Regions from separate parts of the Paenibacillus sp. MCAF9 genome, predicted to be linked through region 1. Evidence: riboswitches for the same ligand, from Rfam matches in the RefSeq annotation. Region 1 holds a riboswitch; each other region holds the start of a gene.
What was found. Region 1 has a riboswitch for cyclic di-GMP ahead of AB4Z45_RS22740 (EAL domain-containing protein). Riboswitches for the same ligand answer to the same signal wherever they lie in the genome.
Positions count from the first base shown of each region.

Region 2: linked by a shared signal. The riboswitch ahead of AB4Z45_RS09905 (anti-repressor SinI family protein) and the one ahead of AB4Z45_RS22740 (EAL domain-containing protein) in region 1 are both predicted to bind cyclic di-GMP.
Region 3: linked by a shared signal. The riboswitch ahead of AB4Z45_RS15340 (SpaA isopeptide-forming pilin-related protein) and the one ahead of AB4Z45_RS22740 (EAL domain-containing protein) in region 1 are both predicted to bind cyclic di-GMP.
Region 4: linked by a shared signal. The riboswitch ahead of AB4Z45_RS13060 (methyl-accepting chemotaxis protein) and the one ahead of AB4Z45_RS22740 (EAL domain-containing protein) in region 1 are both predicted to bind cyclic di-GMP.

Region 1 is NZ_JBFREL010000018.1:96,154-103,661, reverse strand. It holds gene AB4Z45_RS22755 (nucleotidyltransferase domain-containing protein) at 71-853, shown strand; gene AB4Z45_RS22750 (methyltransferase domain-containing protein) at 894-2,159, shown strand; gene AB4Z45_RS22745 (metallophosphoesterase) at 2,165-4,750, shown strand; cyclic di-GMP riboswitch class I at 4,867-4,952, shown strand; gene AB4Z45_RS22740 (EAL domain-containing protein) at 5,037-7,508, shown strand, end outside.
Region 2 is NZ_JBFREL010000004.1:420,244-427,751, reverse strand. It holds gene AB4Z45_RS09915 (asparagine synthase-related protein) at 1-698, opposite strand, end outside; gene AB4Z45_RS09910 (helix-turn-helix domain-containing protein) at 1,029-1,361, shown strand; gene AB4Z45_RS09905 (anti-repressor SinI family protein) at 1,376-1,537, opposite strand; cyclic di-GMP riboswitch class II at 1,556-1,637, opposite strand; gene galE (UDP-glucose 4-epimerase GalE) at 1,836-2,882, opposite strand; gene AB4Z45_RS09895 (beta-1,6-N-acetylglucosaminyltransferase) at 2,955-3,857, opposite strand; gene AB4Z45_RS09890 (right-handed parallel beta-helix repeat-containing protein) at 3,961-6,267, opposite strand; gene AB4Z45_RS09885 (lipopolysaccharide biosynthesis protein) at 6,318-7,508, opposite strand, start outside.
Region 3 is NZ_JBFREL010000007.1:285,571-293,078, reverse strand. It holds gene flgK (flagellar hook-associated protein FlgK) at 1-251, opposite strand, end outside; gene AB4Z45_RS15370 (flagellar protein FlgN) at 271-774, opposite strand; gene flgM (flagellar biosynthesis anti-sigma factor FlgM) at 783-1,049, opposite strand; gene AB4Z45_RS15360 (TIGR03826 family flagellar region protein) at 1,158-1,574, opposite strand; gene AB4Z45_RS15355 (ComF family protein) at 1,689-2,573, opposite strand; gene AB4Z45_RS15350 (DEAD/DEAH box helicase) at 2,570-4,813, opposite strand; gene AB4Z45_RS15345 (glycosyltransferase family 2 protein) at 5,007-5,468, opposite strand; cyclic di-GMP riboswitch class II at 5,714-5,797, shown strand; gene AB4Z45_RS15340 (SpaA isopeptide-forming pilin-related protein) at 5,829-7,418, shown strand.
Region 4 is NZ_JBFREL010000006.1:167,288-174,795, forward strand. It holds gene AB4Z45_RS13035 (sensor histidine kinase) at 1-67, opposite strand, end outside; gene AB4Z45_RS13040 (DUF6081 family protein) at 91-819, opposite strand; gene AB4Z45_RS13045 (prenyltransferase) at 849-1,760, opposite strand; gene AB4Z45_RS13050 (hypothetical protein) at 1,834-2,877, opposite strand; gene AB4Z45_RS13055 (HSP90 family protein) at 2,874-4,646, opposite strand; gene AB4Z45_RS13060 (methyl-accepting chemotaxis protein) at 4,804-6,561, opposite strand; cyclic di-GMP riboswitch class I at 6,647-6,731, opposite strand; gene AB4Z45_RS13065 (DUF1836 domain-containing protein) at 6,804-7,508, opposite strand, start outside.

The DNA.
Region 1 (7,508 bases):
TTCCTAGACTATGGACGATTGTCCATGGTCTTTTTTTTTCAAGAAGAAGCTGAGTAAAGGAGTGTCTAGAATGACCAACATACATGAAAATATTTTGCTGGAGCTGGGTAAAATCGAGCGGGAGGAACAGGTTCGCATCGTTTATGCGTGCGAATCGGGAAGCAGGGCGTGGGGGTTTCCTTCTAAGGATAGCGATTACGACGTTCGATTTATTTATGTCAGGCCGGTGGAGTGGTATTTATCGATATTTGACAAAAGAGATGTAATCGAACGGCCTATAAGCGATCTGCTAGATATAAACGGCTGGGATTTGCGCAAAGCGCTTAATCTGTTTCGCAAGTCGAATCCGCCGCTGCTCGAATGGCTGCAATCACCGATTCCATACTTTACGAAATACTCAGTAGCCAAACAAATCCGCAGCGCCTCTCCGTTATCTTTCTCGCCGAAGTCATGCATGTACCATTATCTCCATATGGCAAAAGGGAACTACCGAGAGTATCTGCAAGGCGAGCAAGTGAAAATAAAAAAGTATTTTTATGTGTTAAGGCCGATTCTCGCTTGCGGCTGGATTGCGAAGTACAACTCGATGCCTCCGATCGAATTTGATCGTTTAGTAGAGGCGCTTATTCCTGAGCAGAGTGAGCTGAGGGCTACGGTTGAACAATTGCTGCGACGGAAAAAAGCGGGTGACGAGCTCGATTATGAGCCTAGGCTGCAAGTTATTAATACCTATTTGGAGGAGCGAATGGTTCATTTTGAACAAATCGCATTCGCAATGGGCCAAGGGGGAACTGCGCAGGACAATCAGCTTGATGATTTGTTCCGCAGCGCTTTACAAGAGGTTTGGGATTAAATAGTGTTGCTTTTAATTGACAAGTAAGGGGAAGTTAAGGATGGCTATCGTGCAAGTGAAATCGACGAACCCAAGCTTTTCGTTCGTCATCAGAAAAAATCCGGGCTCAGGCATGCTGCTGCGCGCCGTTCGCAAAGGAATGGCCTACGGCTGGTATACCGATGAAGCAACCTTCAACGTTTATTTTAAGGATGCTGACAATGAGGTTTCATACAAGCAGCATAGGCAGGATCAATTTGAGTACCTCAATGTATCGCGATATAATACGCCGCTCTTTGTACTGGGAGCGATCAATGAATTTTTTGCAGCGCCGCTCAAAGCGCAGCATTCGAGTGACACGGAGCAATACGAGCATACCTTCCATATCAATATGATACATATTGAGCTTTTGCGTTATATTCATTTTTTTGAGAAGCATCTTACCGATTATACATTTGAAGCTGTACACCTGGCGCATAAGAGCTATTCGCTTACCATTAAGACGCATAAATCGTTATATGAGCTTATGCATGTCGTTAGTGTGCTTTGTCTCTTCCTCTCGATGTTCAGCGACGAATACATCGATATTTCTGATGATGTGTTGATTAAATATGTGAAGAGTATCCAAATTATCGACGCACCCTTTTATATACGAAGCTTGTTTGCCCGCAATTTTCTAGCTTCAAGAGACCGGTTCAAGAAATATAAAGAAGAGCTGGAGAAAACAGATCGTTATGCGGTTCAACTCTCCTTCGGCGGGACAGCTCAGCAGCGGAGAAGCTATATCGGAAGCGTGCTTCCGTTCAATAAGGCCATTCTCGACGTTGGCTGTGGAGAAGGTTTCTATGCGATTCCATTTGCGTCCAAAATTGAAGACAGCTACTACGCGGTTGATATCCATGAGCCGCTGCTAGAGGTGGTAGAGCGGAAGGCGAAAGCAAAGGAACTGGACAACATCGCTACCTTTCCTTCCATTGAACACTTTCTAGAGGCTTATAACGGCGAGCAGGTGGATGTCATTTTGACCGAGGTTATTGAGCATATGAGTCTAAATGAGGCAGCTGTTCTGATACGGCAAATATGCGAACATGTTGATTTTGATTATTTTGTGCTGACAACACCTAATGCAGAGTTTAATGCTTATTATGAGCTGGAAGACTTCCGGCATGATGACCATAAATGGGAGCTTGGGCGAGCGGAATTTCAAGAGTGGCTGCTCGAAACGATTAAAGATCAATCCGTGGAAAGCCAGTTTGTCGCAATCGGCGACGGAGTGAACGGTATACAAACGACGCAGGGTGCGATTTTGCGGAAGAGGAGAGAGTAGCGTCAATGGAAATGAGAACGAGAGTCCACACGATTTTTATGTTGATTGGCACGACGGAATGCGGGAAAACAACCTTTGCAAACGAAGTGCTGATGCCGCAGCTGCGATTTAGGGATGACAGCAAGGGCATGAATGCGAATGTGCAATATATTTCATCCGATAGCATTAGACAGGAGCTTCTAGGCTCTGATTATGATAAATATGATCAAATCATGCTTGAAGCGAGCGATCAGGCTTTCCGCCTTTTGTTCGAGAAGCTGCGGCTGGTCACAACTTTCCCCATTAATGCGGAATTTGTTGTCGTGGATACAACAGGGTTGTCAGAGGATTTCCGGGCGAGAGTGAGGGAGGTTGCAAAGGAAAATAACTACAACCTTGAAGTCGTGCTGTTTGATTACAAGAAGCGTGATGATTATTATTCATCGGAGCGTTCGAAGAAACTGATAACGAGCCACATTAATCGTTTGCGCAAGGACGTGCTTGGTTCGCTCTCGAGGGAGAAATATAGCAAAGTTCATAAGGTGCGGGCTAAAGATTTTTATTCCCCCATGGATAAGGTTGCGAATCCGGATTATAAGATTATAATCGAGGATGCTGCTGAGTATTTGGACGTTTTTTTACCGCTGGACCAGAAGACGATTATCGTCGGTGACGTTCACGAATGTGTGGATGAGCTGAAGGCTTTGCTCGTTAGCCATGGGTTTCAACTAGAGGGCAATGTACTGGTTGAGACTGGGAAGGTCAGCGGTACAAAAGTATTGCTCGTTGGAGATTGGATCGATAAGGGAAGCCGCACAAAGGAAATCATTGATTTCCTATATACGAATCAGAATAAGTTTTTGTTTGTGCTTGGCAATCATGAAAACTTCGTCCATAAATATATGCGTGGTGAAATCAAAGGTGTGGAAGAGGAGCTGCTGCATGCCTACTTCGATTCCACTGAGGTGCTGAGAGGCGATGCTGAGCTGCTCCAGAAGTTTAATCATCTCGTATCGCTGTCGAAGCCTCACTACAGAATGGTAGGAAAAGCAGGACCATCCTATTATGTAACTCACGCGCCATGCGAGAACAAATATATTGGCAAGCTGGATGTGAATTCGATCCGTCATCAGCGCAATTTCAGGCTTGACCGATCGGCGCCGATTGAAGCACAGCTTGCGTTTCTGAAGCGGGATGCAGCAGGAAACCAGCCGTATCATGTTTTTGGGCATGTGGCTGCTAAACAAGCATTTCGGATCAGAAATAAAATCCATTTGGATTCAGGCGCAGTTCACGGCAATCTGCTAACCTCGGTTTCTCTGTCGGTGAAGCCGACTTTCAAATCACAGAAATCGTCAATAGCCGGCATGGAAGGGGAGCTTCCTGCACTCTTCAAAGAGGAACGCAAAGTATCGCTGCAAGAGCTGGATGACGATGAAGCCCGCAGATTGCAGTATTGTTCGCGCAATAAAATTAACTTTATCTCAGGAACCATGTCTCCTGCAGATAAGGATGAAGCGGCGGGTGAGCTGGAATCGCTGAGGAAAGGGCTGAACTATTTTGTGGAGCGCGGTGTTAAAGAGGTCGTGCTGCAGCCCAAATACATGGGATCACGCTGCAATGTTTATCTGCATGCAGATATCGAGCAATCTTTTGCAGTGAGCCGCAATGGGTACAAAATAAATAAGGTTGACCTAACCGCTGTTTATGAGCGACTGCTGCAAAGATTCGGAAGCTACATGAAGGAAAACGATATATCGATGCTCCTGCTCGATGGCGAGCTTTTGCCATGGGAGGCGCTGGGGGAAGGTCTCATCGAAAAGCAGTTTAAGCCAATTGAGAAGGGGCTTGAGACAGAGCTTGCTTTCCTGAAGGCGAATGGATTCGAGGAAGCGTTCGGAAAGCTTGCGCATGATTTCAAGGAAAGCGGTTTTGAAAAGGATCAGTTTCACTTTAGCAAAGGGGCTATTAATGAGAAGTACGGTCTAGCCGTCTATCAAAACTTTAAGCATGTTCATTCTGTTCTTGAGAAAATCAGGCCAATTGACGAGCATATCAAAGCATATGAAACGTATAAGAGGCAGCTGGAGCTGTATGCCGAGGCAGGGGAGCTTGAATACAAGCCATTTTCGCTGCTCAAAATCGCATACGTAGACGGAAGCGAGCAGCTGCCAGCGTGGAAAACCTCTGAGATGTATCGATTCCTATCTGACGATCCATTCATCACGCTTGTGCTGTCTGATGCGGAGAGCTATGAGCTTGCAGAAAAATATTTCTACACGCTTACGGTAGACAATCATATGGAAGGTGTCGTGATTAAGCCCGAGCTGCCTCAGCCGTACACGGTTCCCTATATGAAAGTGCGCAATAAGGAATACATGTCTATTATTTACGGTTATGATTATAGATTTCCGCACAAGTACAATAAGCTCATCAAGCAAAAAAATATTACGCAAAAGCTTCGTACATCATTTAACGAGTACCGGCTAGGACAGCATATGCTGGCGATTCCTTTTGCTGAAATTGCCCCAGAAAACGATGGATATCAAGCGGCTGCTGCGAATCTTTTGTTTGAGGTTGCCAAAGAGAAGGAAATCGATCCTAGATTGTAAAACATCAATATACCAAACCTCCCAAAATGGGAGGTTTTTCTACATCATTCGACCTATTATGAAATTGGTTATGGTATATATCGGAATAATATGGAATACTGGTATATGTAAAAAGTCCTAGTAAAAAGCAAAGTTGTCGAAAGACAATGACGCAAAGCCAACAGGCCTAAAGGAAATTTCCAAAGGTGGCTGGGTTGCCAAAAGGATGAGTGATAACATACCTATATCCTCTCCTTAAAAACTTCAGGTTACCGCCTACGTTATGAATAAGAGGGGATATTTAGCAATGAAACAAATGATTAAACGTTTTAATGGAAATGTTAATGTTGGTAGTTTTAATATTGTTCAAAAGTTAGCGAATTTAGGCTACTGGGAGTTTGACCATATTCGCAGAGAAGCATCCTGGTCGAATCAAATGTTCGAAATATATGGTATGAAATCTGATTTCTCGATGACGATTGAACAATTTTTTGAGTTTGTACATCCCGAAGATCGTGAGCGCGTTAATGAGCAGTTCCACCTTGCAATTGAATCAAAAAAGGAAAGCGTTTCCGAGTACAGAATCGTTCGTCAAGGCGGTGAAGTTAGATATGTGGTGGAAAACATTACGTTCATACGGAATGCCGAAAACGAGATATTGTTGACGATAGGCATGATTCAGGATGTAACGGAAAATAAAAAAATACAGCATCGCCTCACACTAGAAGAGCAGCTTTATAAATCGATATTTGAAAACAACCCTGACGCGGTCTTTTCTTTAGACGCACAAGGGCGTTTTTTGTCATGCAATTCTGTGCTTGAGCAAGTTTTTGGATATACGAAAGAGGAAATTATAAATGATAGTTTTCATAAATTTGTAGATGCCGCAGCACGGGATAAAACGATTCAATATTTTGAGCAAACGGTCAAGACGCTGAATCCTCAAAACTATGATACGACAGGCATTACGAGAACAGGGCAAACGGTCGAATTTAATGTGACCAATATTCCAATCATTATTAATAAAAAGCTTATCGGCGTCTACGGCATTGCCAAGGATATTACGCAGCAAAAAATGATTGAGCAATCATTGACTGAGACCGAATTAAAATACCGCAGTATTGTTGAGCAATCCATTGTCGGTATTTTTGTCGCGCAAAAAAACAACTTCGTTTATTCAAACGACCAGCTCAATAAAATGTTTGGTTATGACTCCTTGATCGGTATGGATATTATACAGACGATCCATCCTTTAGACCGTGAAGCCGTCGTTAATCAGCTAACGAAGTTACAGGAGGGGCAGTCTTTATCTAATTTCTGCCACAGAGCCATTAAGCAAGATGGGACGATTATTCATTGCGAAGTGCACTATAATCAAGTGTCAAATATGGGTGAGCAGGCGATCGTTGGCGTAGTCCTTGATGTTACGGATCGGAGCAAGGCTGAGGAATTAAATCAATATTTGGCTTACCACGATTATTTAACGGAGATGCCAAATCGCAGAATGTTTGAAGACCAGCTAGATAAGCAGCTAAGGGTAAGCGAGTATTTTAAGCAGAGGCTGGCGATCATGCTGATTGACGTGGATCGTTTCAAATATGTAAATGATACGCTTGGGCATCCGATTGGGGATGAGCTGCTGAAACAAATCGCCTTTCGATTGATGAGCAATTTACGTGATGGCCAAACCGTATTCCGACTTGGCGGAGACGAATTTGCAATTATTATAGCTGATGTAAAGCAGCAAAACGAAATCAAGGATATGGCAGCTACTATTATTAAGCTTATCAATGAGCAATTTTTGATAGAAGGATATGAGCTGAATGTAACCGCAAGTATTGGAATCAGTCAATCGCCTGGCGATGGGAGCTCGGTGGAGCAGTTGATGAAAAATGCGAATGCGGCTCTTTATCATGCGAAGTCCAGAGGCAGCAACCAATCACAGTGCTATTCCTCTTCTTTAAATGTGCAATCATTCAAATTGTTTTCACTCAGCAATGATTTGCGTAAAGCGCAGGAAAGAGGAGAGCTGTTCCTTCATTATATGCCTCGAGTACATTCACAAACGATGGAAATTGTTGGCGTCGAGGCGCTGCTGCGCTGGAATCATCCAGATTGGGGATTGGTTGCTCCGTCTGAATTCATACCGATCGCAGAGGAAACGGGGCTTATTGTATCGATAGGAGAATGGGTGCTTCGCGAAGCCTGTTTGCAGCATAAACGGTGGCAGAGCTTAGGACTGCCTTCGGTCACGCTGTCGGTTAACTTTTCGGTGCAGCAGCTTCTTCAGCAAAATATATTGCATAGAATCGATCAGATTATCGAGGAGACAGGAATTTCCCAAGATCGATTGGAAATTGAAATAACGGAAAGCTCCTTTATTAGCAATGAGAATGCGGTGACGGAATTGCTGCTGGAGCTGAAGAAAAGAAAAATCAAAGTATCGCTTGATGATTTTGGAACCGGCTATTCCTCTCTTTATTTATTGAAGCGATTGGCACTCGATACGATCAAAATTGATCGGTCATTTATCGAGGAGTTGATGACGGATCGTAGAAATAAGAGCATTATTGAATGCATTATTCAATTGGCTGGCGAACTTGGCATGCAGGTGGTGGCTGAAGGCGTTGAAACGAAGGAGCAATACAACTATTTACGCGAGCAGCGATGCGATGAAATCCAAGGCTATTATTTCAGCCGTCCTGTAGAGCCGGACAGCATCGTGCAGCTTTTGAGCCGAAGATCTTGTAAAGAGCCTGCTTTATTTATGCCTAGTAAA
Region 2 (7,508 bases), on a different contig from region 1:
AGCCTCTTGCCTACTGTAAGTGAAAAATACTTCGTTACCTTCAATCGACCGTTTTCAACGATTATGTAATGTGAAGGCGGCAGCTGCCAGATATCCTTATACACGCTTTGGGTAATATCAACAGCATCAACGACTGTACTAATGGCCAAGTACTGTGCCATCCATTGCTCATTCAACCGTTTAGGAACATCCGGCAGCTCCAGCAACGGCTTCATCGTCGTGCACATCGCTAGACGGCTTCCGTTCCAGTGATAATACAATGTTCGACAACCTGAGAAGTCTCTGGCAGCAAACACTCTTTGTTCTCTTTCATCCCATATCATAAAAGCAAAATCACCGATCAGATGCTTGGGTGACTCAACCCCCCATTTCGCATAGGAGAGTAAAATCAGTTCGGCATCAGTGATTTGCACTCTACGGTCAAGCTCTACATTTAATGCTTCAAACAGCTCAATGCGGTTATCAATAATTGCATCGGCACTTATGACTAAGCGTCTTTCCGAATCATAATAGGGATTGCATTCCCCGACAGACTCTGGTGTAATCCATTGATTATGGCATCCAACAAACACATTGTTCTTATTCCATGCTTGAGCTGTATTGCAAGGAAACCGTGATAATTGCTGCATCAGTCTATTCCCCTGATCTAACACATGGGCTGTCTGATCAACTTCATAAACGACTGCTATTGCGCTCATTCGTGCCTCCGATTTAGATAGCCAGCGTGTTCTTCAATCGAACGAGATGCGAGCATCATTGAATGTCTTTTAGTTCTTAATAAAGAACATATTTGAATAATACACTTGAAAACAGACGTTGTCAATCGTTTTTTCACCAAAATATCACAAAATAAAACGAAACATCGTTCTTTTATAAGAACAACATTTCGAAATGGGTTTAACCTTATTTTTTTCTAATTTAGACGTCATTTTATTTTTTATTCGTTAAAACTTACAAGCTTTCGCAATTAAGAATTATTCGTTATAATAGTGTTAGTCTACAACGAAGAGATAACGGGGGAGTTTGCTATGATCGGAGAACGTATTCAGATGCTGCGCAAGAGAAAAGGCCTATCCCTAACGGAGTTGTCGCAACGGGCAGGCGTCGCAAAATCTTACTTAAGCTCTATTGAACGAGGGCTTCAGCAAAATCCTTCGATTCAATTTCTCGAAAAGGTAGGCGCAGTATTAAACGTAACGGTTGAAGAATTTTTAAATAGCGATGAAAACAATGATCGTAAAACAAACAATCTAGACACCGAGTGGGCCGATCTAGTTCGAGAAGCAATGGCTTCTGGCGTAAGCAAAGATCAGTTTAAAGAATTTTTAGAATTCAATAAATGGAAAATAAAGCGAGAGTAGCGCTTTATTTTCTTTTATACGGCTGTTTCTTGTATATCATCTTTCTTGCTTTCTTCAAGACATAGTAATACCTTTCTAACATCTTCCTTGCTAAACCCCAAAGAACGTGCATTCATGATTAATGCTACCCATTCCATATCTAAATCCTGATTATCCTCTGATTTTGTAAGTACCATTTTCCCATGTCCCCCATTCAATTTGGGACGGTTGCACCACTGACTCCATGCGTTTAAGGTGCCCAGATACTAAACGCATTTCAACGTCTCCCTATGCTTGTCATTCGTTTATAGATGTATTATAAATCACTTTAATTGCGTATGCTGTCGCTTCCTGTCTCACAAAAATGAAAGATAATTACATTTTTTGTCGAATTTATTTAATGATTGTTAAAGGGAGCAGGGGAAGGAAATAGAGCCCGCCAGATCAAATTAGGAGCTCTAAAATGTTGCTTTATTAAAAGAGCTATCCGGTATATTATTTTGCTGCAAGTTCAGATTTCAACAGTGCATCTTCTTCATAACCATTCGGATTTGAAAATTGCCATCTCCACGTATCGCTGCACATTTCTTCTATTCCTTTTGTTGCAAACCAATTCAATTCTACATTTGCCTTCAGCGTATCTGCATAACAAACAGCAATATCGCCAGGTCTGCGACTAACGACCTCGTATGGAATGCTTTGACCAGTTACCTTCTCGAAGGCTGCAATCATCTCTAACACACTGTAGCCATTCCCAGTGCCAAGATTATATATATTCACATTTGATTTTCTACTCATCTTTTCCAGTGCCTTTACATGCCCCTTTGCTAGATCTACTACATGAATGTAGTCTCTCACTCCAGTGCCATCCACAGTTGGATAATCATTTCCAAACACATGCAACTGTTTAAGCTTGCCAACAGCTACCTGCGATATGTAAGGCATTAAGTTGTTTGGCACGCCATTTGGATTTTCTCCAATTCGACCACTTTTATGGGCGCCAATAGGGTTGAAATACCTCAATATCGTTATTCCCCAGCTGTTATCTGAACTAGCTAGATCCAGTAAAATTTGTTCTAGCATGAGCTTAGTCCGGCCATATGGATTAGTTGCTGAGAGCGGTGAATCCTCAATAATCGGAACTTGTTCGGGCCGTCCATAAACAGTAGCCGAGGAACTAAACACTAATTTATGAACACCAAATTTCCTCATGACTCCACAAAGAATTAAAGTGCTCGTTATATTGGTATGATAATAAGATAATGGCATTTGAACAGACTCTCCGACAGCCTTTAACCCAGCGAAGTGAATAACGGCATCAATAGCATGATTCGAAAATACATGCTCGAGCCCCTTTTGATCCATAAGATCCATTTGATAAAAGGTAAAGGTTTTATTTGTAATCTCTTTTACCCTTTCTAAAGCGATATAGCTGCTATTAGACAAATTATCAACAACCACTAATTCATATCCCGCTTCAAGAAGCTCAATGCAAGTATGACTTCCTATGTACCCCGCTCCGCCTGTTACTAAGATTGCCATTTTATTTACCCCTCTCAATAATTCTTAATAAAGAACAACTAAATCAAAAAAAACACCTCTCCGATGCTAAGCTCACATGCATACCTTTTCGCTGTAATAATTTATCATTGCTGCATCTTCTCTTTCATCGAATTTTCTCGCAAAGTATTTATTCGATTTTTCAATAGAATCAATATCTTTAAAGCTTAGATTTATGGGGTGATTACTATTGTTATATTTTTCTCCCCATTTTAAATAAGTTAAATTATCATTAGTGACCTGATCCGCATATTTCGAGTTCATAACTAAGGTTTGAAAAAACCATTCATCTGGGCACAGAGCATATTTGAAATATTGATAATACCATTTGTTTTGGTCAAGAAAATCTATGATAAATCTTGCAACTTCAATTGGCATGCAGAACCACGAGGAGCCATGATACAACAAATAATTGTTAGGCATTAACTGACGGTTAGGGAAAAGAACTAAACCTTTCTTATACATTTTCAGCATTATGCTTCTGAAAACTCTAAGCGGGTGGAATGTATTGTATTGTCTTCTTGCTGAATCAAACCATTTCATATTTACATGTGCAGCAGAAATATCACGATCATGAATAAATTTCGCAGACATAAATATTTTATTGGGATTTTCCATTAAATGAACTTTAAGACCATTTTTAACGAGTAAATCCTGACCGCTCCTTAAGCATACAAAGTCATACTCTACTTTTGAGGTTAATACCTTCCTTAGCAGCATGATCGTTGCATCCACTTGGCTAATATCTCCCCATTTCACATTACAGCTTTCCTCCAACACGTTAATGCGTGGGGATCTATTAATTTTAGGTGATACCTCATCGTAATTTTTTTTATCAATATGAACATATACATCTGCCGTATCGGTTGCAGTCAATTGGCTAATAAACGTATTTACTTGGGCTGGGTTTTTATGAATTTGCAATATGTAGGCAGTTGAGGGTAAAGCTGACTTCATTATTTCACTCCCCTTAATTCTCAATAACGAACATTATATTTTAAAATAGTCCCTGCCTCAACTTGTAAGTGACAGGGATCTATTCTTTTTTTAAAGTTACAGGCTAGCTGCTGCTAAGATCAGTGTTGTCAATCCATCGGACATATGGGGCGGTTCCTGTTACGGTTACACCGCTAAATGTAGATTTAGCGATAGTTACGGATTGATTTTGCCGAATCCAATTTAAATTTACTTTCGTGTTTTCAAGATAAGATTGTGAAAATACAGCTTTGTTCGTATTGTCCGACTTGCCAATAGCTGAATTTAAAAAGGTGGTGCCTGAAACGATTGAATTGCCATCCACCGCGATACCAGAATTTTGTAGCAACGATGATCTCAGCGTAACTTGCCGAGTGAACTTTGCATCGGTCGAACCAAGCTGAACGTCACTTGCCCCCATAACCGTACTTTTAGCTCTTATAAATTCACTATTGCTAATATGAGATGCCTCAAATTTTGCAGAACCTTCGATAACCGTCATGCCGTTAATCATGTTTGGGCGTCCTACATAATCTTGAGGAACGTTTATTAATACATCGTAATTCTTTACCGTAACATTTCTAATGACAGCACCAGCTGCTAAAATATTGAAGTTTCGTGCTAAAGCATTGTCGTTGCGCCAATCTCGTTCTATTGTGATGTTGGATAAATAACATCTTCCGTAATTGAATCTGCTAATGTTAAACCCAGGCTGTCCAGCGTCTTTAATAACAACTGGTGGACCTCCCTTCGTTTCAGATACCTGAAAAGCTACAGAAGAAATATTCACTGTGTAATATAATTTATCAATGCTAATTCCTGTCGGAACCTTGCCTACCCATTGTTCAAATGATATTTGTGCTCCATTGCCCATGCCATGTGGAGTACTATACGTAAAAGTTCCTGTAGTCACATTAACTGCAGGTGTCCCAAAATAGCCATAAACACTGGAGCCACTAACCATTCCATCTTTAATGACACAATTTTGTACGACTGCCCCTCTTACATCATTAAGCTTTAAATTCCCTCTCAGAAATACTGCATCATTCACAAAATTATCACCTTGCACAATTAAATCACAATCCGTAAATGAGTTGTTTATATATGCTACTAATGGGTAATTTGAATATGAGCTTACTCCACCAACATTTTTGCCTTCAAAGTTATTTCCAACCAAGTTAATCTCAGTACCATCAACATTAACAAAATGTCCTCTTGCGTTGCTGTAGATATAATTGTCTGTAATATAAATTCTATAATTCAATTCAAATCCTGACGGATTAGTCGCAGACTTAACTGGTATGTTACTTTGGCTTACAAGGGACTCAACATCAATGCCAAACATTGGAGGCGTTCCAGTTCGGAAATTTGATGTAACCCCATCATCGTCATACCCAATATGATGAATATGATTGCGGTATACATGCACATCATTTGAACCGCATAATGAAATACCTTGTCTGCGGCAATGATGAATATTAGTGTCATGAATGAGTATTTGGTTCCCCATCTGTTCCTGCGTATATAAAGAAGGATCATCATAATATTGTTCCCAGCCGGTAAGAATCCCGTCACCTGTGCAATCAGAGATCTCAATATCACTTATTTCAATATGGTTGGAACCAAAAATTCCAATACCAAAACCACTTTCGTGGGTATAAGCTGCATTATCAACCTTTCCTCGAAGCGCACTAATCTGACTATCAGTCATAGGAGAAGGCAATGAGATGGCAAATATCATTTTGTTGTTCTTACTTACGTCTTTATCCTCATTTAACAGCCAACCTCTTCCGGTTGGATTAGCTGGAGCAAAAGCACCGTTTGTTCGAGATCCAACAAATGTAGCCTTAGATACAGTATCTTTATATTGATAAAATGAATAGTTCGTTGTATTAACGCCTGTCATGCTCCATAGTCTAAAATTTGTAAGCAGTCCTGGATTCGCGTATCGATCGAGCACTTCACTTCTAATCCAATTCGGATTATCGTTTAGTGTTCCGTCAGCGTTAACTCCACCTCTAGTGAAGTTAACATAAATCTCGTACACATGCGTTTTCTTGTCACCCGTTAATTTCCCGCCGGATAACTTGGCATGAGTAATTTTTCTCATTTCAACGATTGAATAACTCGGTGATGAATTTGTTTCCATTTCAATGGAGCAGCCTAGTTCCAACTCTAGATGAATACCGCTTAGTAGTTTAATAGCAACTAAGGAACTAGGATCCATTCTTACGCAATAAGTTCCACTGGGCAGAATAATATGTTGATAGCCCTCAGACTTTGCCCATGCAATAGCTTCATTTATCCCACTTGTTGTTGCGGCAGCATTCGATCTGTCATTGCTTATATTAAAACGATCAAGTTCAATTCGGTATGACCCATATTGCTGCATAACTTTCACCTCCGTTTTACTCTTAACATATGTAGCTTGTCAGAGAAAGGTTACTTAGTTCCGCCAACTTCCATATGACGTTTGCGTTTAATTGTCTTATGATAAATTGTGCTTACTTTCGGCAGCTTAAGCAGCAATGAACGAGCAACAACGAATAAATATTTAAATTCCGCCGTTCTATAAAAGAGTGCAACGTAAATAATATTAACTAGAATAAAGCAAAGGACGCTCTGAAAAATTAGCTCTAATAGTGTATTTGAAGGTATTAGTTTAATAACTCTAGTAGCAATTAGACATGTAACAGCACCAATAATTGTATAGTACACATAACTGCGATAATAGAGGCCAACAGGCTGATGGAAAACCTTCTTATAAACTAACCAAGGCGTATACCAAAAAGGGATCATTAATGCACTTATTACGGATCCTGCAAAAATACCTGCGATACCCCATAATTTTACAAAAATTAAAGAAACACCTAAGTTAATCACGGCTTGAAACATTGGGGAAAACCGATCCTCATGAAATATGCCTGCAGTTATTTTTACTGCACTTAGTGAATTTCGCATTCCTCTCTCATAAAATGCGATGACAAGTACAAGAAGTACAATGTTCGTCATCTTAAACTCAGTGCCTATCCAAATATCGATGAATGGCTCAACCATCAGATAAAGCATGATTGATAACAATGAATATAACCAGAAATTAAGTAGATAAGTGACTTTGAAAATACGATAAATAGCCTCAGCACTTTCTTTCGCCACTAAATTGCCTAAACTATGATAGGTATTCGTAAAAACCTGATTCAAAAATGTCCGGCATATATCAATCAACATTTTATAATTGGAATAGAGACCAACGGCAGCAATACTTACAAATGAAGAAATAAGAATGCTATCTACGCCAAAAATAAAGTAATTCCCGACATTTTGAAGAATGATAGCTTTCATATTTTTTATGAAGCTAGCTTTCGTTTCTGGATCTAGTTTTCTCTTTATCTTTTCTCTAAGGAATGGATACATTTTATCGACAATATAGGCTACTATAATAGAGGTAATTATGGACAGGATACTCTCGACTGTTAAGTAGAGTAAGTAGTTTTCTGTGAAATAGAGGATTGCAATTTTCATGCACGTAGAAATAATGGCAGAAATCGAGAAAACGATCGTTACAATATAGTTTTTCTGATTAACATTTAAAAAAGAATTCTTGTATACAAACAAATATGGTGCTGCTGTATT
Region 3 (7,508 bases), on a different contig from region 1:
TGATTATCCAGAAACTTCTCTCTAATCCGAGTGATGGAAGACGCCTCAACACCTGTACCAAGCTGACCAGCTGCTGTTGATTTGGAGAAACCAACCGCGTCAATCGGTCTTGATGCAGTCATGTTCACCACTTGACGTGAGTAGCCTGCCGTATTCGCGTTTGAAATGTTGTGCCCAGTTGTATTCAGAGCAGACTGAGTAGTAAATAAGCTGCGCCTTGCCGTTTCTAAGCCATGAAAAGTGGATGCCATCGTATATTGTCCTCTCTTGTTACGTTTTCATATTAAAGCGGCCATTACGATTTAAGGCCATGCCTTGAACAGCACGATGATAGGTCGCTTCTTCCTCAGTCGGACCAAGCAGCAAATCTTGCGTAAAATGCAAATGCTCCAGAGTCATCCTTACGAGCTGTTGATTGAATTCGTTAATATCTTGAAGTTTCTTAAGTGCTGCCGACAGCTCATTCCATATCGCCTGAAGCTGCTGCTTCTCATTCGCTTGGTATACAGCTTGTATGAGCTTCTCCATTTTGAACGAACGATGGGCAGTCAGCTTCTGATCAAGCATATATTTCCCTATCAAAAAGATACGCTGCTGCTCCAGATCCATGATCCGCTGAAGACTCTTCTTCTCTTTGCTGGAAATATACGAGAGCGTCTCTACTTGGTTCACAGTAATAGCCGACGTCTTCGCGTTGCCGTATTCAATAAGCTGCAGGTGCTCGTCTAAAAGCTCTTGCAAAATCACGATGATTTGCTGGATGTACTCATTCATTTAGAGGATTACTCCTTCAGGAAGGGAAGCAGCTTCTCGGCTATCTTGCCAGCTTCCACATGATAGTTGCCTGTTGCTACCGAACGCTTCAGCTGCTCAATATGTTCTGTTCTGTCCGCTCCGCTTGCTTTGCTTGTCGATAGCAATTCCTTAGCTGCAGCAGAGATTTGGACTTCGTCCTTCTGCTTAGCCTTGTCTGTCCCGCCTACTCTGGACTCCGAATGCTTCTGGTATGGATTAAGTGCTCCGATACGATTCGTCTCATTTATTTTCATTGTTTACCCACCTCATTATTTACAGGAACTAAAAAAGCCGATTACCTTTACAAGTATTATCGGCTTCAGTCAAGTGAAATTTTATAGTCATCAAAATATTAACTTAAATCATTTATCGTTGTATCTCTCTAAACCTTTATAAACACCCGTTTGCTTGTAAGCACTTTTTAAATCTTCTTTTCGCGATATGTCTTGGAACATCTGCTTCTTGTCCTTCTCAATTCTATTGCGACAAGTGTCGCAAAGATGATTATCACGAATCAGAGTTCCGCAAGATTCACAAGGGTATGACATATTAGGTGCATTCATAATGGAGATGCGTCCCTCGCGTATGAACTTCGTAATTTGTTTAATCGAAACACCCGTAGCATCAGATACCTCAGTAATAATTGAGCCTCTAAATTCACGCAAATAGTTTGCGCAAAGCTCATACTCTTTATCAATATCTCGCATGCATGCCGGGCATACGTCTCTAAAGTTTTTTGCAAAAAGCTTACCGCAGCGAGGACAATTATCTAGGTTCATCGCTCTGAGCCCTCCTTTTTTTGTAAAACCATACTAGCTATTAGTTACATTCTAATCGATAGCACTAACTTTTTCACTATGAATCTAATTATTAGATCTATCAGCCTAGCTGGATTATGAACGAGCCCATGTCAAAATATAGATATCGAGCGAAAGCTCCATATAATGGTGCAGAGCCTTAGAGCAGGCTTCTGCTGTGCTTCCAGTTGTGTAGATATCATCGATTAAAAGTATACGAATAGCTTTATCGTTTAGATGCTTCTTGCTATGTGATTCAGAGGCTAATAAGCTCAAATTGTTCGTATTCACTTCAAAGAGAGATTGCGTATCGCGCATTCTTTCGGAGCGCGTTTTGAAGCTTTGCTTCTCTGAATGCCGCGAACGAATGAGCAATTCCATAATCGGAAGCTGAAAACGCCTCGCGATATGGCTGGCTAGCTGCTCCGCTTGGTTGAACCCCCGATCAGCTGCTCGTTCTTCACTTACAGGAACGTAGGTAACAGCATCCCAGCAGTCTGCTATCGATATTTTTGGTTTGCGGCTGCTGCTGCTTGCCACGATAGACTGTTGAATAATTTCAAAGGTCATCGCCTCGAAAGCAGGCAGAAGCATATCCCCGAGCAAAGGAGCAAGCTGCTCATTGCCCCTATATTTGTACAAAGCGAGCATCGCTCGCATGGCTTGATTATAATGAACCGCGCTGCGGTTGCATATGAATGCGCCATGCGGACGACGTATGCAGTCTTCGCATGGGATGCCGCGCCCGCATCTACGGCAGGCGATGCGGGTCAGCCATGGTATTGCGGAGAGGCACGCTCCGCAAAGGGATTTGCGAAGCTGGGTCGTCAGCTTCGCGTGGTTGTAGCTGCTCGCGCTGCGAGCCTCGCTTTGCGGTTTGCCGCATAGGAGACATGCGGCAGACGTTGGAGCGAGCAGCTGCGCGGATGTGGTGAAAGCGGATTGCAGACGCTGCAGCCATGCTCTTGGCGAGACGTTCATTTCGGCGAGCCTCCTTTGGCTGTGGGGAGCAAGTAGCCTTGCTTGCGAGCCATGCGGTTCATCGTTTGAATATGGCGTACAGCCTGCAGCTGTGGTCGATTGCGATCATGGCTGCAAAAGTACACACGACCGAATGGATCATCCGCAGAGCGGCCTGCTCTTCCAGCCATTTGAACCAGTGAAGCCTCGTCAAATAACCTTCCGTCCGCATCAAGGATGTAAACATCGCTTTTAGGAATCGTTACGCCCCTCTCTAGAATAGTAGTTGTGACTAGTACTCGTATATCCCGCGAGCGAAAACGCTGCACCTTCTCCGTTCGTTCTTCATCCTGTGAAGAGGTTGCCGCAACAGCAGCATGTGAAAGAGCAGCACGCAATAAAGCCGCCATAGGCTCGGTTTGAGCAATTTGCTGCACGAATACAAACAGCTGAGCGCCTCGATCAAGGGATGATACCATGGCTGCTAGCAGCTTTGACGACAGCTTGCGGTGCTGAAGCATCTGCTTTACTGTCGGCGTTTGAAGAAGCTTGGGCACAGGAAGCGGATGACGATGATAACGAACAGGTACTCTTGCATGAGGCAGCTTCCCGCGTTTTGCTGCTCTTTGCAGCTCACTTGGCGGCGTAGCAGACAGCAGCAAACGAGCAGCGCCTGGCGCACAGCTTTTGTCTGCTGCAAAATGCAGCAGCGGATCGCCCGCAAAAGGAAACGCATCCAGCTCATCCACTACAACGAGATCAAAGCCTTGATAAAACCGCATCAGCTGATGCGTAGTCGCAAGCGTAATATCTCCGCTTTCCCAGCGCTGCTCACTACCACCGTATAATGTTACGACTGACGCCTTAGGAAAAGCTTTCCGAATACGCGGGTCAAGCTCGATCACCACATCACGGCGCGGTGTGGCAATAAGCGCCTTCCCGCCGCGCAGCAGGACAGACTCCACAAGCGGAAAAACCATCTCCGTTTTGCCCGCTCCTGTTACAGCCCAAAGAAGAAACTCTCTCATCTGTCGCTGCTTGTCCAGCTTTGATAAAGCCGCATCTATCGGCGGCTCTTCCACAAACTGCAGCGCCTTGGCTGCTGCAGCTGTCTGCGCAGGGCTAAGCCCCCATTTATCAAGCCGCTGTTTATACGACAGCGGCCTCAACCCCTTACCAGAGCCGCGAACCGTCGTCTCTGCCCAATTCAACCCCGCGCGCTGCCCCGTAATGAGCAGCTCACATTCCCGGCTTCGCCCCATTCCAATGCACGCCATACAATAGGCGCAGTGCCTCCCGCACGCTGCACATGCCGTGCGGTGCATTTGCGCCTCGCCGCTCCCACAGCGCAAACAGCTGCGCTCGCGCCTGCGGCGCCCCAAAGCGTTCAATCGCCCGCCACCAACGGCGACGATTGATCCGCTCAGGCGCACCTGCCCGAGCAGCGAAGCAAGCTGGAGCAATTCTCTCCAGCTTGCCGCGGCACCGGGACAGCTTGCGCTAGACAACAGGGCGTGCGCCTCGCTTCGCAAAAGCGCACGTCCCTGCAGCATACCCGCGGCAAGCTTCGCTCCTGCCGCGATCTCTCCCAGCTCTTCAGCGCTATAAACTCCCGCTTCCTCGCCACCCACACGCTTAGCGCTGCTACGCTTTTCACCATTATTCGCAAGCACTGCTCCTCCTATTTCCCCAACCACAGCGCCCCTTACCTTCTCCCACCTCTCCACTAAACCAAAAAGCTTCTCTATCGCCAACGCTCCTTTCCGCTTCCCTCGACTACTCAAAAAGCGCCAACGACTCCCCAAACTAATCTTGCTATTTTCACCTGCTTGCTCTACTTCTCCACTGTATTTCCGATAATTTCTCTCCAGCTCGCTGTATTTCTGTTTACTACTATTCAACCCGCCAGTTGCTGCATCTCCACCCGCCCCATCAGCTTTTGCCTCCTCCGCACATGCGGCCAATAGCTCAATCGCCTCATGATCAGCATTTCGTCCTCCTTCATTCAAGCTTTTACTCGCACTGTTTCTGCCGCCGCTGCCACGTTTAATAGCCGCATCCCAAAGCTCCACTGCAATGCACGCATCCCCGAGCGGCAGTTCTTCTTTTAGCAGCCATCCCTCCTCTGCGATCTCGTTGTTCAAGAATCCCGCTTCACCAAACGCTCCATGCATCCAGAAGTATTTATCCACCATTGCCTTGATAGTCAGTCGAGCCTGCCAGCAGCCTTTCACTTTAACAACATACAATTGAGCCTTCATCTCTATTCGCTCCCTTGACACTTTATAGAACTGACTTCATTATTCATCTGTTAAGTTAAATACGGCCTCTCCCTTCCCAGACAAAAGGAGAATGATGTTGGAAAGCACTGTAAACAAAAAAAGCACACCCAACAACGCATTTGCGTTATTGAGTGTGCTTCACTCCGACTATTTCATTACCGTAGATTATATACTAAAATGGCATTTTCGACAAATCTGTCGGATTTTGCAAATCAATTAGCACCGCATGATCAGAAAGCGACACAACTCCTTCTGCCTGGAGCAGCCATAGCAGCTGAGTTCCATCCACACCCTCTGTTTGAGAGCGCTTACTGCCTTCGCTTTCAGACAAAGGATTAGATCCATTAGAGTGAATCCTGACCTCATCGCCCTTTCTAGCTAATCGTTCAACAATAGCCAGTGTCTCCTCTGTAACCCCTTGATCTACGATCGTCAAACGAACGTTTTTTCCCATTCGCCGAGAGAAAGAAAACAGCGAACGTACATACCATTCCATATTGTTTTGCTGAACGTCAGCTACGAGCACATAATGCTTGCTGGATTGCTGGCGCCCTCGCCAAATTCGATACGCCAGATGCACCGACAATGCAGCCAAAGCATAACAGCCAATAACAAGAAGTAGAAGTTCAAACATGGCGGCCACCTCCTCTTTGTGACACTATATGCCATGAAGAGCCCACTGGTTCCGCAATCAAGGGACAAGGTGACAAAATGTGTGTTATGCCAAAAATATATCCTGCTTTATGATGATTATTAGTCATTTTCTGACAAAGAAACACCCTTGAGCAATTTCCAATACATGTTATCATTTTAATATGAAAGCATGCATATCTAACCGGTGCACGCATATAGAAAGGGAGAGTGGATTTTCACAATCAAAATAACTAGGGAAGCGATGAAGTATAATCTACAATTGGACACTTGGATTATATGGAGCTAGTAGTGTAACCGGCCCTCTTGGAACCCCACTACGTATCTAAGAGGAGAGTGAAAGATGCGTTATTTTAGGAAAAAAATCAGTTTAGCCCTGGCTCTGTTATTAATTTTTTCGTTGTCGCTTAGTTCCCTTGCCATGGCGGAAGGTGATAGCAATCAAGGTACAAATGCTGCGGCACTCGTAGATGAGAATAGCTGTCCACAGTATTCATCGGATCGCAAGGATGTCATTGCCACGCATTCCAATATCGTAGTCAATAATAACGGAACAGCTACCGCTACGTTCCAGACGACAAAAGATTGTGTTAGAGTCAGTTTCTCCGGCTATGAAGGCCCTGCTGACTGGGCACCTGGACCCGGCGATACAACCATTCCATACAACAAGCAAACATTTTTTGAGGGACAGTCTATTATATATCCAAAAGCAGGTACTTACTCCGTTACGATTAACATTCCCAGATGCTTGCCTTATCAATTAGATATCTATAGCGGAGATTTAATTAAGACATTAGGTCCCGGCGCTCATGGTGACAAAATTTTAGCATGGAATCTAAAGCTTTCGAACAGCTGTACGGGCAGTATCATCATCAACAAATTTTTAAATAATGTCGAAGGGGCTCCTCATGTTGGCATTACCTTCGAGCTTTGGAAAGACGGTAAATTAGTCAAAAGCGGCGTTACCAATAGTAACGGTATTCTGCAATTCAACGAATTGCCTATCGGCACCTACACATTAAAAGAATTAACCTTAGATGGCTTTACCACCGATTTAGTGGCTACCCAGCAGATCGTAGTAACCACAGATAACTCTGTGCGAAAAGCAGTTATCAATACGGCTAAGCTCAAACTTGAAACGGCCTGCTCCGCCGACCCGAATAAAACAAGAGCTTGGAAAGTAACCAATGAGAGTAACATTGAGGTTTCTTATTCATGGGAAGTTCCGAATTCTGCTCAAACAGGAAATGGCGTAATTCCTGGAAAAGGTTCCGTAAGCTTTTCAACGAATACGGAGCTTGTCAACCCAACTGATCCACAAGCTGTACCTAATACGCTGAAGATCCATTGGGGCAAGGAGAAAGAGCTTTCACTTGTGAACGCAGGCGAAACCTGCTCTACGCCTACTCCAACACCGTCAGCGACACCTACTGCTACTCCAACTTCTACACCGGAGAGCACACCTACAACTACACCATCTTCTACACCTGAGAGCACTCCTACAACTACACCATCTTCTACACCTGAGAGCACTCCTACAACTACACCATCTCCTACACCTGAGAGCACGCCTACAGCTACACCAACTCCAACACCTGAGAGCACACCTAACAATACACCACCTTCCACACCTGTGAGCACGCCTAACAACACGCCTACTGCAACAACTACGGTAACGACAACACCTACATCGTCACCTGAAGCAACACCAATCGTCGAAATTGATGATGAAGATCCACCTGTTGGAGGAGTTACTGAAGGTGGGGAAGGCGAGCCGCCAATCGATCCTGTTGTTGCTGTAGATGAAGATCAAGTCCCGCTTGCTACTCTGCCAAAAACAGGCGAAAGCAGTCCGGTTCCTTATTATCTCATCGGGGCATTTGCCCTTTCAGCGGGATTTATTTCTCTTCGCAGACAAAAACAAAGAAAATAGTTAAGATTATAGGTTTTACCACGCACTCTTAGGCTGGTTTTATACAGCTTAGGAGTGTTTTTCTTTTACACAACCATTGCAAGGCAACCT
Region 4 (7,508 bases), on a different contig from region 1:
ATGCTCGCCGATCGGAGAGCCATATAATGGCTGCAATAGCCCACAAAGCAATAAGAACGAATAGCATAACGCAGCTCCTTCATAACAACTTTACTCTTTAATTTCTATTGTAATGGGAGACCATTCTCCGATCACAGTCTGTCCGTGCACCGACACGCTGCCCTCCGGCGACAAATCCTTTTCCGTCATAATGCCTAGCGCAACGATAAATTGGTTAAATTTAACCGGAACATCACGCTCTCTCCGCACTTCTTGGCCATTCACAAAAAATACGACTTCATCATTGGTGCGATTGTACGTAATTTTGTACGTATTAAACTCGCGCACCGCAAAGTTTGTGTCTTCCTTAAACACACAGAAATATCTCGTTTTATCCGTCTCCGGCACCTTTACTCCCGGAAAAGGAAGAACGGCATATACACTTGCATATTTGTCATTTCCCGCAAAAAAGTCTAGCGCACCGCCCGTCGTGAAATCGAGCAGATTCAACGAGACGAAACCGTCATAAAGATCATCAGGCGCTGTATTTTGCGAACGTGCGCGAATTTGCAGCTCAAAGCTGATCTCACCGGATTCAGGTACAAGAACAGGTTCAGCAGAATAATACATATGCTTAGCATTATCCAGTATTTGAATTTGATCGTTCGAGCGGCTAAGCGGTGCTCTTACATACAGCAGTCCATTGCGAACAATGACAACCGCATTAGGCTCGCGGTACTGCCAGAAGGTTCCGTCTTGCAGCGGAAAACCGCCGATTTTCCATACTTCCCCTTCATTTAGAATCGTATGAAAATCTCCTAAAGTCCATTGCTTCTCCATGTCCATGACCTCTTTCTAAGTTGTATGTTTTAAATAAGACCTTGAATAATTAAGGCAACGATTAAGATCACACCGCATCGCATCGTAGCTTTCAACGAGGCACCCATAAGCGGTACGTATGCAGTCGATGCATTATTTGATGATAACCTGCCGTATACCAAATATAAAGGTATTGCTGTTGGCAGCGCCAGCAGCCCGTAAATAGGCAATGCTTCCACGACCACGCATAGGATAAGCGAAATATAGGCGAGAAAAAGCAAAATGCGCGAGAAAACGAGTGCTCTCTTTTCTCCCCAAACGACGACTAATGTTCTTTTCCCTGCTTGACGATCAGCTTGCCAGTGCAGGAAATGGTGATTAAACAAAATTAGGGTAGTCAAAAGTCCTATTGGCAGCGATAACCAAAATGCCCGAGAATCTAATTCTGAGGTTTGTACAAAATAAGCGCCTACGACAGGCAGTATGCCAAAGGAGATCAAGATCGCGACTTCACTGTAGCCTTTGCCGCGGTATCCGAACTGGATCGGCGGAGCTACATAGAAATAAGCAATTAACGCCCCAAGCCCGCCAAATACGAGCACCGGCCAGCCGCTTGTTATACTAAGTATAATGCCGCAAATCGCTGCAATGCCAAATAATGCCCATGTTACGGTCGCAAAGGTGCGAATGCTCCATGTCCCTTTTGTCAGATAGCCAGAGTTGGTTGCAATGACCCCTTCCGTCGATTGAGCGGCCGTATCCGTACCGTTATAATAATCCCATAAATCATTGATCATATTAGAAAATAAATGGGCTGTTCCTGCCCCAACTATGGTGAGGATAAATAATAAAGGATTGAAAATGCCGTTCCACACAAAAGCCCCCAGCGCACCTAACGCCACGGGAATAAGCATAACAGGAAGAACGCTCAGCCTGGATGCTTTCATAAATTGTTTAAACATAAGCTGCCACTGCCCTCTCTGTTGTCGATCGTTCAATTGAACCACTTCCATTTGCTATACGTCAACACATGGCTTAAAAATGGCTTAGTTTTTGAACTTGTTTAAGCTTCTGTTTGAGCAGCTCAGTGCAATAATGATTTTGGTTTCTCTGATCAAAAGCAGCAGCTAATTGTTCGGTATCCTTTACAATCATCTCATACGTAATATCGCTGCTGACATTCAGCTTTCTCCGACGGTTTTTTGCATGCCACAATTGTAGAAATGCTCTAGCTGAAATCATATACAACAACCGATCCCAGCCTACTTTCGTATCCAGCGCATATTGTACGGTTTGTTCAAACCATTTGGCGGCTTTATGAATGTCGGTTGCTGTGTAATAAGCAAGGAAGCTCCCATATTCACTTAAGTAACCAGGGCCCTTTAACAAACGCGCGCCTTTTTTTGCCATCTTTACAGCTTCATCTGCTTGCTCTGTCTCAAGGAGCGGGAGAAGCAGATGGCTGTACGTATTTTGCGGAATGGATTTGCAGGTCATTCGCCCATCCATAATAGGCTTCATGGCTTGCAGTCCTCGCCGATATCTGCCAACTGTAAAATGATAGTAGCCAAAGCCATTTTGCTCACAGGCGCTGCAATCAGACATTCCATCTCTAGCCGTCTTGCGCCAAAGCTCATAGTTTGCTTGAGCTGACTCATGATCGCCTTGAGATAGCGCGTATCGATGAAGACATTGATAATATGGGCGCAGGCTGTGACCGTATTGTAAGCATTTTGCCTTAAAATCATTAAAAATCGAAATGATTTGATCCGTACCAAATTGCGGAAACCGCCAAATTTGATTAACAAACCATTTATAGTGCCAAATAAGGGTGAAGCTCGAATAAGCAGTCGGATCTTTTTCAAACTGGGTTAAGCACCAGGTAAATGAAACAAGAAATCGCTCTTCATAGCCCGAATCAAGCGCTGCCTCGGAATAAGACATGCGGGCGTAATAGGAGTCTTCCTTCGTCATATGCAAATCGGCTATCCGAATAGCCTCCTCAAGCACCGCAAGCTTCTGTTTTCCCTGCGGCAAGCTCCATGCCTCGCTGCGCAATTGATCATATCGCTGCTTCATAGCTCTCGCTCACCAGCCTGACTAAGACCGATTTCCAGCACCTGCATAAACGATTTGTTCATTAACTTCAGCTCCTCAGGGCCAAGAGGATATTGACCAAGCAGCAAGGCCTGCGTATAAACGGTCTCAATGCTTAGCTTCTGCATATCCGCATTCTGACAAGTCATAGCCCGCTGCATAAGCGGATTGTTAAAGTTGTAGCAAATCGTCGCATACGGCACCTCATATAACTCATGGATGACGACATCCACAATGTTTGCGAACAAATCATTAGCTTCATCTTTCGTTTGCTCTGCCATTCTCAGAAAATTCACTTCATCATTTGTATTGTATAAAGCGGCCAAATCTACTGGCTCAAATCGCTTTACTACGCTTCTGCATTGAAATGGTGCTAGCAGCTGATCCGAGAGCTCCAGAAAGGAAAGAATGCTTTTATGCTCCGCTGGAGTTATGGATTGGAAGACGTTCGAGAAATTAATCGGATCTAGAACTAACGCCTCAATATCCTCATTCAGCTCAGGCAGCTTGCGCACAAGTTCAAAATCATGGACATAACCGCCGTTAATAACCATCACATTTTGCGCTTTGGCAACGCGAGCCACTTGGCGGAATTCATCAAGCGTTGAAGATACAACGATACGTTTGTTCTGTTCCAATATATCGCTCATCTTCATCATGCCAAATGAAGTCTCAAACGACAAGAAACGGATAAACAATCGATAAAGCTCATCATCTTCGGCAGCCATCGCTTTAATGGAAGCAGAATGAATAACAATAATTTTCCCGAATAGTTCAGGGTTTGATTCTGAAAGCTGGATCATATGCTGTTTAATGTTTTCGCCAATTTCATCCTTTACGGTGTGAAAAAGCTCATTTTCCATAAATGACTCCCGAGAAGCCGTTGGTCGAAGTCCATTCGTATTCATGATACACGTAACAAAAAAAGCCCAATCCGGAAGCATATTGTTAACTTGATCGGAAAGCAGCATACGTTTCATATATACCTTATGTTTTTTCTCGGCTTGCAAGCTTACAGCATAAGGAAGAATATAAGCGACACCCTCAAGCTCACCAATTACTGATTTTAAAGGTATGGCATCCAAGAAGGTTTGATACAAGTGATCTTCGCCATAGGTGAGCGCATCACTGCTATTCATGGACCACGGAGGAGTTTCCTCGTTAATCCTAATATCTGTTTTCCCTTCGGACAAATGAATCGGAACTGGCAGGAACTGACCATAATGGCTCATTAACTCCATCACACGATCCCATTCATAATAATCCTCGTAACCCTCCTTGCATGTCAAAAACACGGTGGTGCCGATTGGAGCATCCTTCTCAAGCTTGCGGATCGAGTACGTGCCGTCTGGCCGCCCGCGCCATTCTAAAGTATCGCCTTCTAGAGCGGAGCGGGTAATAACAACGATCTCGCCGCTCACTACGAAGCAGGACAGCAAGCCCACGCCAAATTGTCCAATATAGTCGTCTGCTGAATCCATTTCGTCACGCTTGGAGGTACTTCCGATTTGAGCCAAAAAAAGCTGGATTTCGGATTCGGACAAGCCTATCCCATTATCGTGAACGGCAATCGTTCGAGAACCGTAAATTTCAACTGTTACGCGTGCATCAAAGCGATGTCCAAGCCGTTTGCGTGCCGTTATCGCATCAACGCCATTTTGCAGTAATTCCCTAATGAACACGCCTGGGCTCGAATATAAATGCTTTGAGAGAAGCTCGATCATCCCTTGTAAATTAACTTGAAAGTTCATTTCGCTCATCCTGTCTCCCATAGTGGATCTGTTTTTTATTGGTTCCATTCATTGATTCGGCATTATACTCGCTTATCCTTCTTTATTTGCACAAAGAGGCAGGCAGCACCCCAAACCTATGGATGCTGCCTGCCTCACTCGATTATCATTTTGTTGCTTACACTTTGAAAACAGATGCTTTCTCCTTCAAATCCTGCGAGGAAAGTGAAAGCTTCTCCGCTAGGGTGCGCAAATCATCCGAAATATCATTTTGCTTAACAGAAAGCTCGCTCATATGTTCCATTTTGCCATTTACTTCTGAAGACGTAGTCAATAGCTTGTCTACTGCAGACACGATATGAGACATGCCTGTTGTGATTTCACTGATTGCCGTAGAAATCTCGCTCACTTGATCTGACAGCATGCTGCTTTGTGATTCCAGCGCTTGGAATGTGCTGCTTGCGGTTTCGGATGCTTGACGCGTCGTGTTAATAACATTCGCGAAGCTGCCGATCGTGCGGCTGCTTGCTGCCACGTCGCTTTGTATGAGCGTCAGCTCCTTCGTGATCTGCTTCGAGATCATATCGGTTTGACTGGACAGCTTGCGGATCTCGTCAGCGACAACAGCGAATCCTCTGCCATGCTCACCCGCTCTTGCCGATTCAATGGATGCGTTCAGTGACAACAAATTTGTCTGTGTGTTCAAATCCTGAATGCCGTTCAAAAACTTAGCGACATTGTTATATCGTTCATTCATCGTTTCGAAAGCTTCAGTTAGCTTTGAAAACTGGTCTACTGTTTCATTTACCATCGAGACCACGCCAGCCATCTGCTGCGTGCCGTTATGAGATGATTGCTTCATATTTTGCATATCATTGTTTATGTATTCACTCGAGGCAGCAATTTGCTGAGAGCTTGCTGAGATTTCTTCGGTAACTGCCGAAATGGATGAAGCATCGTCATACTGCGACAGCAACACTTTTCTGCCCAGCTCCACTTGGCCATTTACATCCTCTGATGCTTTTCGATTAATACCAATCATATTATCCATATTATTCGAAATGTGGAGCACGGATTCGCTCACTTCAAGCGTAGCTTTAATCGTTTCTCGCAGCTGATCGCCCATATTAGCCAAATCATGGTCGAGGTCGCCAAATTCGTCAGAGCGAACGAGTTTTTCTTGACTTGTAAAATCATTATTGCCATATTGCTTAATTCTTTTTGTAATGCCTACAAGTCCTGTTCTAATTGATTGTGAGATGACAAAAATCATAATGGCAGGCAGAATAGCAAGCAAAATGACATTAATAAGAACAATTACGTTCGCACTGGATATGTCTTTATTAAGAAGCTTCTGCGTCGCGTTAGCGTCTGCGGTCAAACGCTCGTGCATTGTATCGTTGGAATAACTTAGAATGACGGTATATACGCTTATTAGATTGCTTATGCGGAGCGATTTCTCATCTGATGATAATCCACTCACGTCTGTATTCGTCACTTTCAAGTTATCTAATGCAAGCTTAAGAACATTAACCTGATTCGCATAATAAGGACCATCTTCCGTTGCAGGCGGATATTTCTTATCCATATCGATAAGCTGTTTCTCTAATTCATCGATGTTGGCAGGCATCGTTTCCAAATCCTTCATGATCAGCGTTGCATCGCTTTTGCCATTTTCAATGGCATCTACCATTAGAAGCATCACTTTCAGCAGCCTATTCGATATACCCTGATAATTGCGTTCAGCACGCTGCAATTCCTCTGAACCTTCGACCGAGGTTGCTACTGAATGATTTTGAAAATAAATCAAAACGCCCGAGCCTACATTAAAAAGTGTGATGATTGCGGTAACAAGCAATAATTTGCTCGTTATTTTCTTCAAACTCAATTTCTTAAACAGTATTTTTGCTCTCTCTATCCTATCCTTAAAAACCATCCTGCTTGCTCTCTCCTCTGTCTCCTGAAAACAAAAAAAGCTATCCAGCCACAGGAGGCGGACAGCTCAGTTAGCTTATTATCCTTCCGGCGGTCTGGCAGCCATAGTGCGTACACCTTAGGCCCATAACTTTGCGTCCTTGTCTTTCAACAAGTTTGCCTTTTTCAGTTTGTCTATTTTGTAGTTTACAACTTAAACCAGTATAGGACTATTTAGTGAGTTTGTCATCCCTTGAACCATATTTATTCTGTGGCTAAAAATAAGGTTGCATTGCAATAACGCCTTGCTAACGAATGAAAATAGGAGGTTTGGATGGAAATAACCGCAACGAGCAAAATATTTCGCACCGCTTCCCATTGTTTTTCCGTTAAATTTGGCAATCTGCTTGCAAATTGATTCGCTGAAGAGCGAATGACATGCTCTGTCAATAAATCTTGATGCGGATTTTCCTTCAAATGACCGGAAATGTCGAGCAGTTGATCGTTATTCGCATCGAGCTCCTCAAACATACTGGTATAAGATGCATATAATTCAATAGGCCCAACTAAATCGTCTGCTTCATCCTCTGGTTTCTTGAATACGATCTCAAAAAGCTTGCGTATTGATTCAAAATCGAGATTTGACTTTAAATCATCAATAATGAATAATAACGCAGCTTGGTTCAGAGAATATTTTTTCCCAGCTTTCGGACAATCGAAATAAGGTTTGAAATCTCGCTTTACCCAGTTTTGCATGGAGGTAATCGACAGATTCGAATATTCGATTAGTTGGCCCAACGCAGCAATTTCATGAAGTGAAAAGCCTTTAATCTCATTTCCTTTAATGAGCTTTTCCATAATTGGAGGCAGCAGCGTAGACATAAATGCAGGCAGTCCCGTGCCTTTCTCCAAATCACATTGATGCGTTTTGGTCCATGCGGCTTGCAGCACTTGCAGCGGCTTCAAATT